Regions from separate parts of the Streptococcus sp. oral taxon 071 str. 73H25AP genome, predicted to be linked through region 3. Evidence: predicted binding sites of a transcription regulator. Region 3 holds the regulator's gene; each other region holds the start of a gene.
The links. The regulator NrdR, encoded in region 3, represses ribonucleotide reductase genes. The targets are predictions, from matches to a motif close to ACACNATATATNGTGT.
Positions count from the first base shown of each region.

Region 1: the regulator NrdR is predicted to act here: its motif matches at 1,957-1,972, upstream of nrdD (anaerobic ribonucleoside-triphosphate reductase).
Region 2: the regulator NrdR is predicted to act here: its motif matches at 1,519-1,534, upstream of nrdH (glutaredoxin-like protein NrdH).

Region 1 covers NZ_GL397254.1:1,577,966-1,581,251, reverse strand. Annotated here, with positions in the region: gene cls (cardiolipin synthase) at 1-142, shown strand, start outside; gene HMPREF9189_RS12450 (hypothetical protein) at 216-359, shown strand; gene HMPREF9189_RS09925 (hypothetical protein) at 395-1,912, shown strand; gene nrdD (anaerobic ribonucleoside-triphosphate reductase) at 2,031-3,286, shown strand, end outside.
Region 2 covers NZ_GL397254.1:864,914-868,199, reverse strand. Annotated here, with positions in the region: partial or broken gene nrdE (class 1b ribonucleoside-diphosphate reductase subunit alpha) at 1-1,101, opposite strand, end outside; gene nrdH (glutaredoxin-like protein NrdH) at 1,187-1,405, opposite strand; gene HMPREF9189_RS06495 (S9 family peptidase) at 2,057-3,277, shown strand.
Region 3 covers NZ_GL397254.1:296,673-299,958, forward strand. Annotated here, with positions in the region: gene HMPREF9189_RS03800 (hypothetical protein) at 1-304, opposite strand, end outside; gene HMPREF9189_RS03805 (ABC transporter ATP-binding protein) at 320-1,015, opposite strand; gene HMPREF9189_RS03810 (GntR family transcriptional regulator) at 1,020-1,385, opposite strand; gene nrdR (transcriptional regulator NrdR) at 1,526-1,999, shown strand; gene HMPREF9189_RS03820 (DnaD domain protein) at 2,000-3,163, shown strand; gene dnaI (primosomal protein DnaI) at 3,164-3,286, shown strand, end outside.

The DNA.
Region 1 (3,286 bases), 1.3 Mb from region 3:
GACGCAGTCCATCATCGATATTGAAAGGGATTTCGAAGAGATTTTTAAAGTTTCTCAAGAAATTTATCCCCACACCATCAAAACAAGCTGGTATCAAAGCCTGATCAAGGAAATTGTCCAGTTGTTTGCGCCTATGCTCTAACTATCCATCAGGATCTAGCCCAAGGCTGGATCTTTTTTGTCTTCTTACGAATAGATAAGTAAAGGAGAAAACCATGCTTAATCTAGAAGATGATGATTTTATCAGAGAGTATAGAAATAGTCGATTCCACCGTTTTCGTGAAATCGAACGCTTTGCGCTATTGGATAAGAAATTCAGCAAATATCAATCCCAAGCTGACATTCCTGTAAGATTTTGATATACTAAAACAGATAAACTTAGAGGAGAAATTGAATGAATGTATACGGGAAAATAGATGAGAAACAAGAAAAATCTCATTACCAAGACTGGTCCGTTCCAGAAAAGCGAGAAGGAGCTCCGATTCCCTTTTTTAGTATCTTGCTTTGGAGTTTAGTGGCTACAGCTATTTCTGTGGTTATCCCCCTTATTTTTGGTTTAGTAAGCCCGCAACAAACTCAGGATCTTTATACTGGTTGGGCCTTGCATCAAAATGGTCAAATGTATACCGATTATTTTGGGACGGAGGGATTGCTCTATTACCTGCTTGCCTATCTTTCACAAGGCAGTATTCTGATTGCTTTGGTTGAGTGGTTGGCCTTGTTTGGAGCAGGCGTTTTTCTTTTTAAATCTGCGGATACTCTTACAGGCCGTGTAGAAGAAGCCAAGCAGCTTGTGTTTGTGTTTAATCTGTTGGTAGCAGGTCTCGCTTTTGGTGGTGGCTATGCTCTCTTGCTAGCCTTGCCTTTCCTATTTTATTCATTGAGTATCGTTACAAATTATCTAGCTTTTCCAAAGGATGACAAAGGATTTTTACGTGTTGGTATGAGCCTTGCACTTGCTTTCTTCCTTGCGCCAATCCCAACAGCCTTATTTGCAGCTACACTAGCCTTGGGAATTATCGGCTTTAACTTAGGCAAAGGTCGCTTTGTTCATGGTTTATATCAATTTTTTGCGTCAGCCTTAGGGTTCTCACTCTTATTCTATCCTTTGGGCTACTATACAGTATTAACAGGTAGTTTTGGGGATGCCATTAGCCAGACCTTGTATCCGGTAAATACTCTTAGCCTCTTTTCAAATGCGCATTTGCTTGAAAATACAGCCTTCTACGGCTTACTTGCCATTGGGCTAGGTTCCCTTACTTTACTCTTTTCTGGTTTGTTCCAGTCAAAACCAGCTAAGCAGTATTCCCTATCAATTGCTGCTAGTTTGGGCTTATTGCTTTCTTTGGGGCTCTTGATTTTCTCAAAAGAACCTGTCAACGGTACTCATCTCGTTGCTCTCCTTCCTTTCTTGACCCTACTCCTTCTGACAGGGATTAAAGAAAATGTTTCTGATGGAGGCAGTCGTCGTAGAAGAAGACGTGAGAATAAAGCCACTTTCCTCAAAGGAAATTTCTATCTACCACTGATTGCCCTTGTCTACCTCATTGTTCTCCCTATCGCGAGTCGCTACCTTTCGCACCCGGTGACTTATCAGGAGAGAGAGCGACTTGCTAGCGTAGTCAAACAACAAACGAGTTCTGAAGATCGTGTCTATGCATGGGATGATCGTCCAGATTTCTATCGTACAAGCGAACGCTTGGCACCGACCTCTCTAGTGACGCCAACACTTTATACTGCAAGTGACGAAAATAAAACCAAACTGATGAATGACCTGAAAGAGAATGAACCGAAGATGATTATGGTCAATCAAAAAGTTGCCTTGTGGTCAGATGTAGAGAGCTGGCTCAGTGAAAACTATGAGCTTGTTCAGACAGATACTAGCGAGTTGAAGCTTTATAAATTCAAATAACAAAATCAATATCTTGTGGAATTTTAAAAATTTTAGGATTTTTAACACAAGATATTGATTTTTATTTTTAGAGTGGTATAATACTTCATAGAACAACATTTTAGAAAAGAGCATGGATATGATTGTATTAGAAGAAAAGCTTGCAACCGTTCCCACCTTGTTCGTTGAAAAACGAGATGGTAGACGTGTAGTATTTGATGTAGACAAGATTGACAAGGCTCTCCACAAGGCGGCGGAAAAGGTTATGGACGTTACGCCTCTAGTAGAAAAACGCCTAAATGGTCTAGTTGAAAGAATCGTTACCGAAATTCACAGTCGTTTCCCTAAAGGTGTGAAGATTTATGAGATTCAGAATATCGTAGAACATGAACTTCTCGAAGCCAAAGAATATGCCTTGGCTGAAGAGTATATCACTTATCGGACACAGAGGGATTTTGAGCGCTCAAAAGCGACAGATATCAACTTTAGCATTCATAAACTTCTCAATAAAGATCAAGCAGTTGTCAATGAAAATGCCAATAAAGACAGCGATGTCTTCAACACTCAACGTGATTTGACAGCAGGGATTGTAGGGAAATCAATCGGATTGCAAATGCTTCCTAAGCATGTAGCCAATGCTCACCAAAAAGGGGATATCCACTATCATGACTTGGACTACAGCCCCTATACACCTATGACCAACTGCTGTTTGATTGATTTTAAAGGCATGTTGGAAAATGGCTTTAAAATTGGTAATGCAGAGGTAGAGAGTCCCAAGTCTATCCAGACTGCGACAGCTCAGATTTCACAAATCATCGCCAACGTTGCTTCTAGCCAGTACGGGGGCTGTTCAGCTGACCGTATTGATGAAGTCTTGGCGCCTTATGCAGAGAAGAATTACCAAAAGCACCTCAAAGATGCAGAAGAATGGGTCTTGCCTGAAAAACGGGATGATTATGCTTGGCAGAAAACCCAAAAAGACATCTATGATGCCATGCAATCTCTTGAGTATGAAATCAACACTCTCTTCACTTCAAATGGACAGACACCTTTTACTTCGCTAGGTTTTGGTCTGGGAACCAATCGTTTTGAACGGGAAATTCAAAAAGCTATCTTGACCATTCGTATCAAGGGTCTTGGCTCAGAACACCGCACAGCCATCTTCCCTAAACTCATCTTTACGCTTAAAAGAGGCCTTAACTTGGAAGAAGGGGCTCCAAACTATGACATCAAACAGTTGGCCCTCGAGTGTGCGACCAAGCGGATGTACCCGGATGTCTTATCCTATGATAAGATTATCGAGTTGACTGGTTCTTTCAAGGTTCCTATGGGCTGCCGTTCTTTCCTCCAAGGATGGAAGGATGAGAATGGCGTAGAAGTCAATTCTGGTCGGAT
Region 2 (3,286 bases), 570 kb from region 3:
GTTGGCTGTATCAATGTTGACTACATAAGGGTAACCAGACTCTTGTTGCAATTTAGAAATTTCAGTTTCCAAATCACGCGCCTTGATTTTTGTCTTGCGGATGTTTGGATTTGCTACTAATTCATCGTATTTTTCAGTGATATCGATGTAGTTGAATGGCACACCGTATTCAAGTTCTACAGAGTATGGGCTGAAGAGATACATTTCTTCATTTTTTCGAGCCAATTCGTAGAATTTATCGGGTACTACAACACCGAGTGAAAGAGTCTTAACACGAACTTTTTCATCAGCGTTTTCTTTCTTAGTGGAAAGGAAGGCGATGATATCTGGGTGAAAGACGTTGAGGTAGACAACCCCAGCACCTTGACGTTGCCCCAATTGGTTGGAGTAAGAAAAGCTGTCTTCAAAAAGCTTCATAACTGGTACGACACCAGAAGCTGCTCCTTCATAGCCTTTGATAGGAGCTCCAGCTTCACGAAGGTTGCTGAGGGAAATTCCTACACCACCACCGATACGTGAAAGTTGAAGGGCTGAGTTGATAGAACGTCCGATAGAGTTCATGTCATCAGTTACTTGGATCAAGAAACAAGATACCAATTCCCCACGACGAGCACGACCTGCGTTCAAAAAGGAAGGAGTAGCTGGTTGGTAGCGTTGGTGGATGATTTCATTGGCAATATCAATTGCAATCGCTTCATCCCCGTCAGCAAAATAAAGTGCATTAAAGAAGACACGGTCTTCCATGCTTTCAAGGTAATATTCACCGTCATTAGTCTTCAAGGCATATTGATTGTAAAACTTATAGGCTGCCATAAACGACTTGAATTGGAAGTTTTGGTCCTTGATAAATTGATGCAATTCTTCCAAAAACTCTGGACGGTATTTCTTGAGAAATGCAGTTTCGATGTAGTTATGTTCAATAAGGTAGTTGATTTTATCAGTAATTGAATCAAAAACCATAGTGTTTGGAACTACATTTTCTTTAAAGAAAGCATCCAAGGCTTCCTTATCTTTATGAAGCATGATTTGTCCATTGACAGGACGGTTGATTTCGTTATTGAGACGGAAGTAAGTCACGTCTTCAAGATGTTTTAATCCCATAAAATTTTCCTTATCTAACCTGATTACAAAAGAAAGGCCTCTAAGTTAGCCCTAGAAGCAATTTCTTCTGGATGATGCACTAAAATTATGCTAACTGTTTTAGTTTTCCTGGTTGGAAACCTGAAAAGACTTCAGTTGGTGTTTGGATAACAGGAGCAGCGCTGAAACCGAGCTCTTTAACTTGATCGACGTACTCAGGTTGCTCGTCAAGATTGATCTCACGATAAGCCACGTTGTTGCTATCCAAGAAACGTTTGGTCATTTTACATTGTACACAGTTGTTTTTAGAATAAACGGTTACCATTTTCGTAACTCCTCTTTCAAAATAGATTACTTTCTTAGTATATCAGAAAAAAAAACTTTGTCAAACTTTTTAAACTAAATCTTGTGCCAAAAAGTTACGGTTTTGAAATCAAAACACAAGATATAGTGTTTTCGAAAACATAAATTTTGATTTCCGTTGAACTGTCAAACTTTCTCAAAATAAAAAAACTACATACTGTATATTGGCAATATAAATAGAAGATTTTCAGCAAGTTATCAGAAAGGAAAACGAAGAAAATAGCAAAAATCGTAAGAACAGTAATAAGTATAGCTGAGATAATACTTTAACAAAATAGAAACTGTAATATTTACGAAAAAAGAAATTTTCTACACAAGATGTCCCAATATTTGTATTAGAATATCTAAAATATAACCAAAGTGGAAATAACAGATTATGATGTATTCATAAAAATGGATCATTGGTTAATTTTATATAGGATACTTATGAGTTTCGTATCCTTTCATAAGGAGTATATAAATACAATGTTTGAAAAAGTTCATTTTATGTGATACACTATCTGTGATTATAAGATTAAAAAATGGATATCTGGATACTTTTGTTTGATAGAGAATGTTATCAGATTATAATTAGATTAAATGAATGAAAGAATACAGAATTAGGAGGCGCGTGGTGAAAGAAAATGATGTTATTTTAAAACGGCAATCGACTCAAATATTTTTTAAGAATGGTGATACGGATTTTTTCTTCAATTGGTTGTTAGGAATCGGTGAAATTTTTGGTTTCTCTCATGGAGAGCTTTATTATCTTGCTCAAAGATTGGGGAACTCACCAAAGCCTGATGACTGGAAAAATGTATTTTTATCGCATGTAAACTACCTTGAACAAGAAGCAAGTAATTCAGGGTTGAGTGAACAAACAAAGGCGCATTATTATCTTGCACAGACCTACTCACTTCGCTCGGCAATCCAATTTACCGATCCATTTTCTGAAGAGTATTTACCGACCGTTCGTCAAATGGAGAAGGTGTTTTCTAGTGCAATTCATTCACTAGGTGCACCGATTGAAAAATTAACTATTACCTATCAGGGTTCTTACTTGCCTGGTTATTATCTTCATAGCGGCGATAATTGCCCAACGCTAATCATGATTGGTGGAGGTGATACTTATCGCGAAGATTTATTTTACTTTGCAGGATATCCTGGATGGATACGAAATTATAATGTTTTAATGGTTGACCTTCCCGGTCAAGGGAGCAATCCTAGTAGAGGGCTGGTCTTTGATGTGGATGCCTCTATTCCAATTTCATTATGCATAGACTGGTTGGAAAATAGAAATCCTAAACTAAATTATTTAGCCATTTATGGTGTCAGCGGAGGGGGATATTTTACCGCACAAGCTGTTGAAAAGGATCCAAGAATTCATGCTTGGATTGCTAGTACCCCTATTTACGACGTTGCAGAACTTTTCAGAAAAGAATTTGGATCAAGTTTGAAAGCACCTAGTTGGTTAATAAATGCCATTTTAAAATTAGCTGGAAATTTGAATGAATCAGCAAATTTGAATCTTAAAAAGTATGCATGGCAGTTTGGTACTTCTGATTTTAAGAGTGCTATTGATGATGTATTTAACCACGCAAAGATTGTAGATTATCAAAAAATTCAATGTCCTTGCCTGTTTATAATGGGAAAGGGAGAAGGTACTGAGCTGCAACGACAAACTAAGGTAATTTATGAAGCGCTTAAATCTAAAAATCCGCAAACTAAACTTCAGGTTTTTGACTCCGAAAGCGGTGCAGATGCTCATTGTCAAGTCAATAATTTAAGACTCGCCCATAATATAGTTTTTGATTGGTTGGACACTTTATTTGAATGGAATAGATTGAATTTTTAGCCACGCTTA
Region 3 (3,286 bases):
CGGTGATGATTTGGTGCTCTGATACAGGCAAAGTCAAGGTCAAGTAACCTTGGCGATCATAGACACTGCCCTTAAATCTTCGGATGATTAAAAAGATTGTTGCAATCCAAAGAGTGACGCTGAGTCCTCCAAAGACTAATACTAAAAAGAAGATGAAATAAGCAGCATTGTTAGGATTGTAACTCTGGCTAAGGCTGCTAATAAAAGCTCCAATCAAAACTGAAATTGCAAGTACAGCACCGTAGAGTGCCAAATACCATTTATTGATATTTTTAAATTCATAACGAACTAAATTCCAAAACATAATAATCTCCTTTAACTAAGCCTTGAACTCTTGACGGAAGAGCTGGTCAATGGATTCACCTGACTCGTAACGAATATCATCAACATTTCCTTGGCGGACGACTTTTCCGTCTTTGAGGAAGATAATCTCATCCAAGATAGGCTCAATATCCGAAATCAAGTGGGTTGAAATCAGTACCGTTGAAGTTGGTGAGTAGTTGTTGATGATGGTATTGAGGATATAATCACGGGCAGCTGGATCCACTCCACCGATCGGTTCATCGAGGACATAAAGACGAGCTTCGCGACTCATAACCAGGATGAGTTGAACTTTTTCCTTGTTCCCTTTTGATAATTTCTTTAAGCGACTATTTTCATCAATGCCAAGGTCTGCAAGCAGATGTTGGGCACGTTCAAGATTGAAATCCTGATAGAAGGTTTTAAAGTAAGTCAGGGCTTCTTTAACCTTCATTTGCTCATTGAGATAAGTTGTGTCAGGAAGATAGGAGACAATCGCCTTTGTAGCAGGACTTGGATCCAATCCGTTAATGAGAACACGTCCTTTATCAGGCTGAAGAAGGCCATTGATCAGTTTGATCAAGGTTGTTTTCCCAGAACCGTTTGGTCCAAGGAGTCCGACAATCTTTCCGGCTGAGATCTCTAGTGAGATATTGTCAAGTGCCGCAGTTGCTCCATATGATTTTGATACATTTTCAAGTGCTAGTAGTGTCATAGTCTTAAACTCCTTTAATATAGTCGCTTAATACATTTGGCAGTTCTTCTTTTTGGTAGCCAAATTGGAGCATGCAAGAGACGAATTGTTGCAGCTGCTCCTCGGAAAGTTGTTTGCGGGACTGAAGGATGAGGTCCAAATCCTCGGTGACAAAACGACCAGTTGTCCGCTTGCTGTATACGAATCCTTCACGTTCAAGGTCAGACAAGGCGCGCTGGATGGTATTGGGATTGACCCCAGCCTCGCTCGCCAGTTCTCTTACGGTTGGGAGCTGTTGGTTGGGTTCCAGTTCATGGGAAACAATCTGTAGTTTGATTTTTTCCATAATCTGTAAATAAATCGGTTTTGTATTATCAAATGACCAGGACATCATAGTCTCCTTTCTATGTCTTTATTGTTCTAATTAAATAATACAATAAAACAAAAAACTTGTCAAGTAAAAATAAGAATTGTTTTGGGAATTGCTCAAAAAATGGTATAATGAAAAGAAAACGACAAGGAGGGAAATGCATGCGTTGTCCAAAATGTGGGGCTACCAAGTCTAGTGTTGTTGATAGTCGACAAGCCGAAGAAGGAAATACCATCCGTCGAAGACGTGAGTGCGACGAGTGTCAGCATCGTTTTACAACCTATGAACGAGTAGAAGAAAGAACGCTAGTTGTCGTCAAAAAAGACGGTACGCGAGAACAATTTTCAAGAGATAAAATCTTTAATGGGATTATCCGTTCAGCCCAGAAACGCCCGGTTTCAAGTGATGAAATCAACATGGTGGTCAATCGTATCGAGCAAAAACTCCGTAGTCGCAGTGAGAATGAGATCCAAAGTGAATATATTGGATCTTTAGTCATGGAAGAATTGGCAGAGCTGGATGAGATTACCTATGTTCGTTTTGCCAGTGTTTACCGTAGTTTTAAGGATGTGAGTGAGTTAGAGAGTCTGCTCCAGCAAATCACCCAATCCTCAAAAAAGAAAAAGGAAAAATAAATGAAGCCAAATGACCGTTTTTCTTTTCTAAAGAATAATCGGGTGTCACAAGATACCTCTTCTCTGGTGCAGTGCTACCTCCCGATTATCGGTCAGGAGGCGCTGAGCCTCTATCTATATGCCATTACCTTTTGGGATGGTGGGCAAAAGGAGCATCTCTTTTCCCATATCCTCAATCACTTAAACTTTGGCATGCCTACCTTGCTCCAATCCCTTAAAGTCTTATCTGCTTTGGATTTGTTGACCCTTTATCAGAAGGGGGAGAGTTATGAGTTGGTCATCCATTCGCCTCTATCCAGTCAGGAATTTCTAAGTCATTCTATCTATAGTAGACTCTTGGAGAGAAAGATTGGGGATACTGCGCTTGCTTCCCTGAAGCAGGCTCCAAGTGAGGGAGAAGAACTCTCTGTTTCTTTGAGCCAAGTCTTTCCAAACCTGACCGAAGAAGTGACTCCAACCGAGTTTAAAATCAAGATGAAAAATGATTTTGACTTAGAGCATTTTCAGCGGCTGATGGCTCGAGATGGTTTGCGTTTTGAAGACGAGCAGGCGGATGTTTTGGAATTGTTTGCCATCGCAGATGAAAAAAAATGGACTTGGTTTGAAACCTATCAATTAGCCAAGGCGACTACAGTGGCTCAGGTTATTTCTGTCAAACGTATGCGTGAAAAGATAGCACAAAAACCAGCGTCTTCTGACTTTAGTCCCAAAGAAATGACCATTATCAATGAAGCCAAAAATAAAACACCCCTGCAATTTTTAGCGGAAATCAAGCAAACGCGTAAGGGAAACATCACCCAAAGTGAAAGAGAACTCCTTCACCAGATGGCGTCTTTAGGCTTGTTGGACGAAGTCATCAATATCGTCTTACTTTTAACCTTTAACAAGGTTGATTCGGCCAATGTCAATGAAAAATATGCTATGAAAGTCGCAAACGACTATGCCTATCGCAAGATTCGGACAGCAGAAGAAGCTGTGCTTCGGATTCGAGAGCGTCAGCAAAAAGGGCAAGAAGAACAGAAAAACAAGGCTAGCTCAACTAAGACAAATGTTCCTAAGTGGAGTAATCCAGAATACAAGAATCAAACCAGTGAGGAGACTCGTCTGGAACTAGAACGTAAAAAACAAGAAATGTTAGCCCGATTAGAAGAAGGAGGAGACTAGATGGAAAGTGTTGGTGATGTAATCAAACGTCAGACAAGTCGTTTTCAGTATCAGGACCTGGTCCAGCAGATCATGAAGGACCCAGATGTAGCGGCTTTTATCCAGAAAGAATCCCTCAGTCCA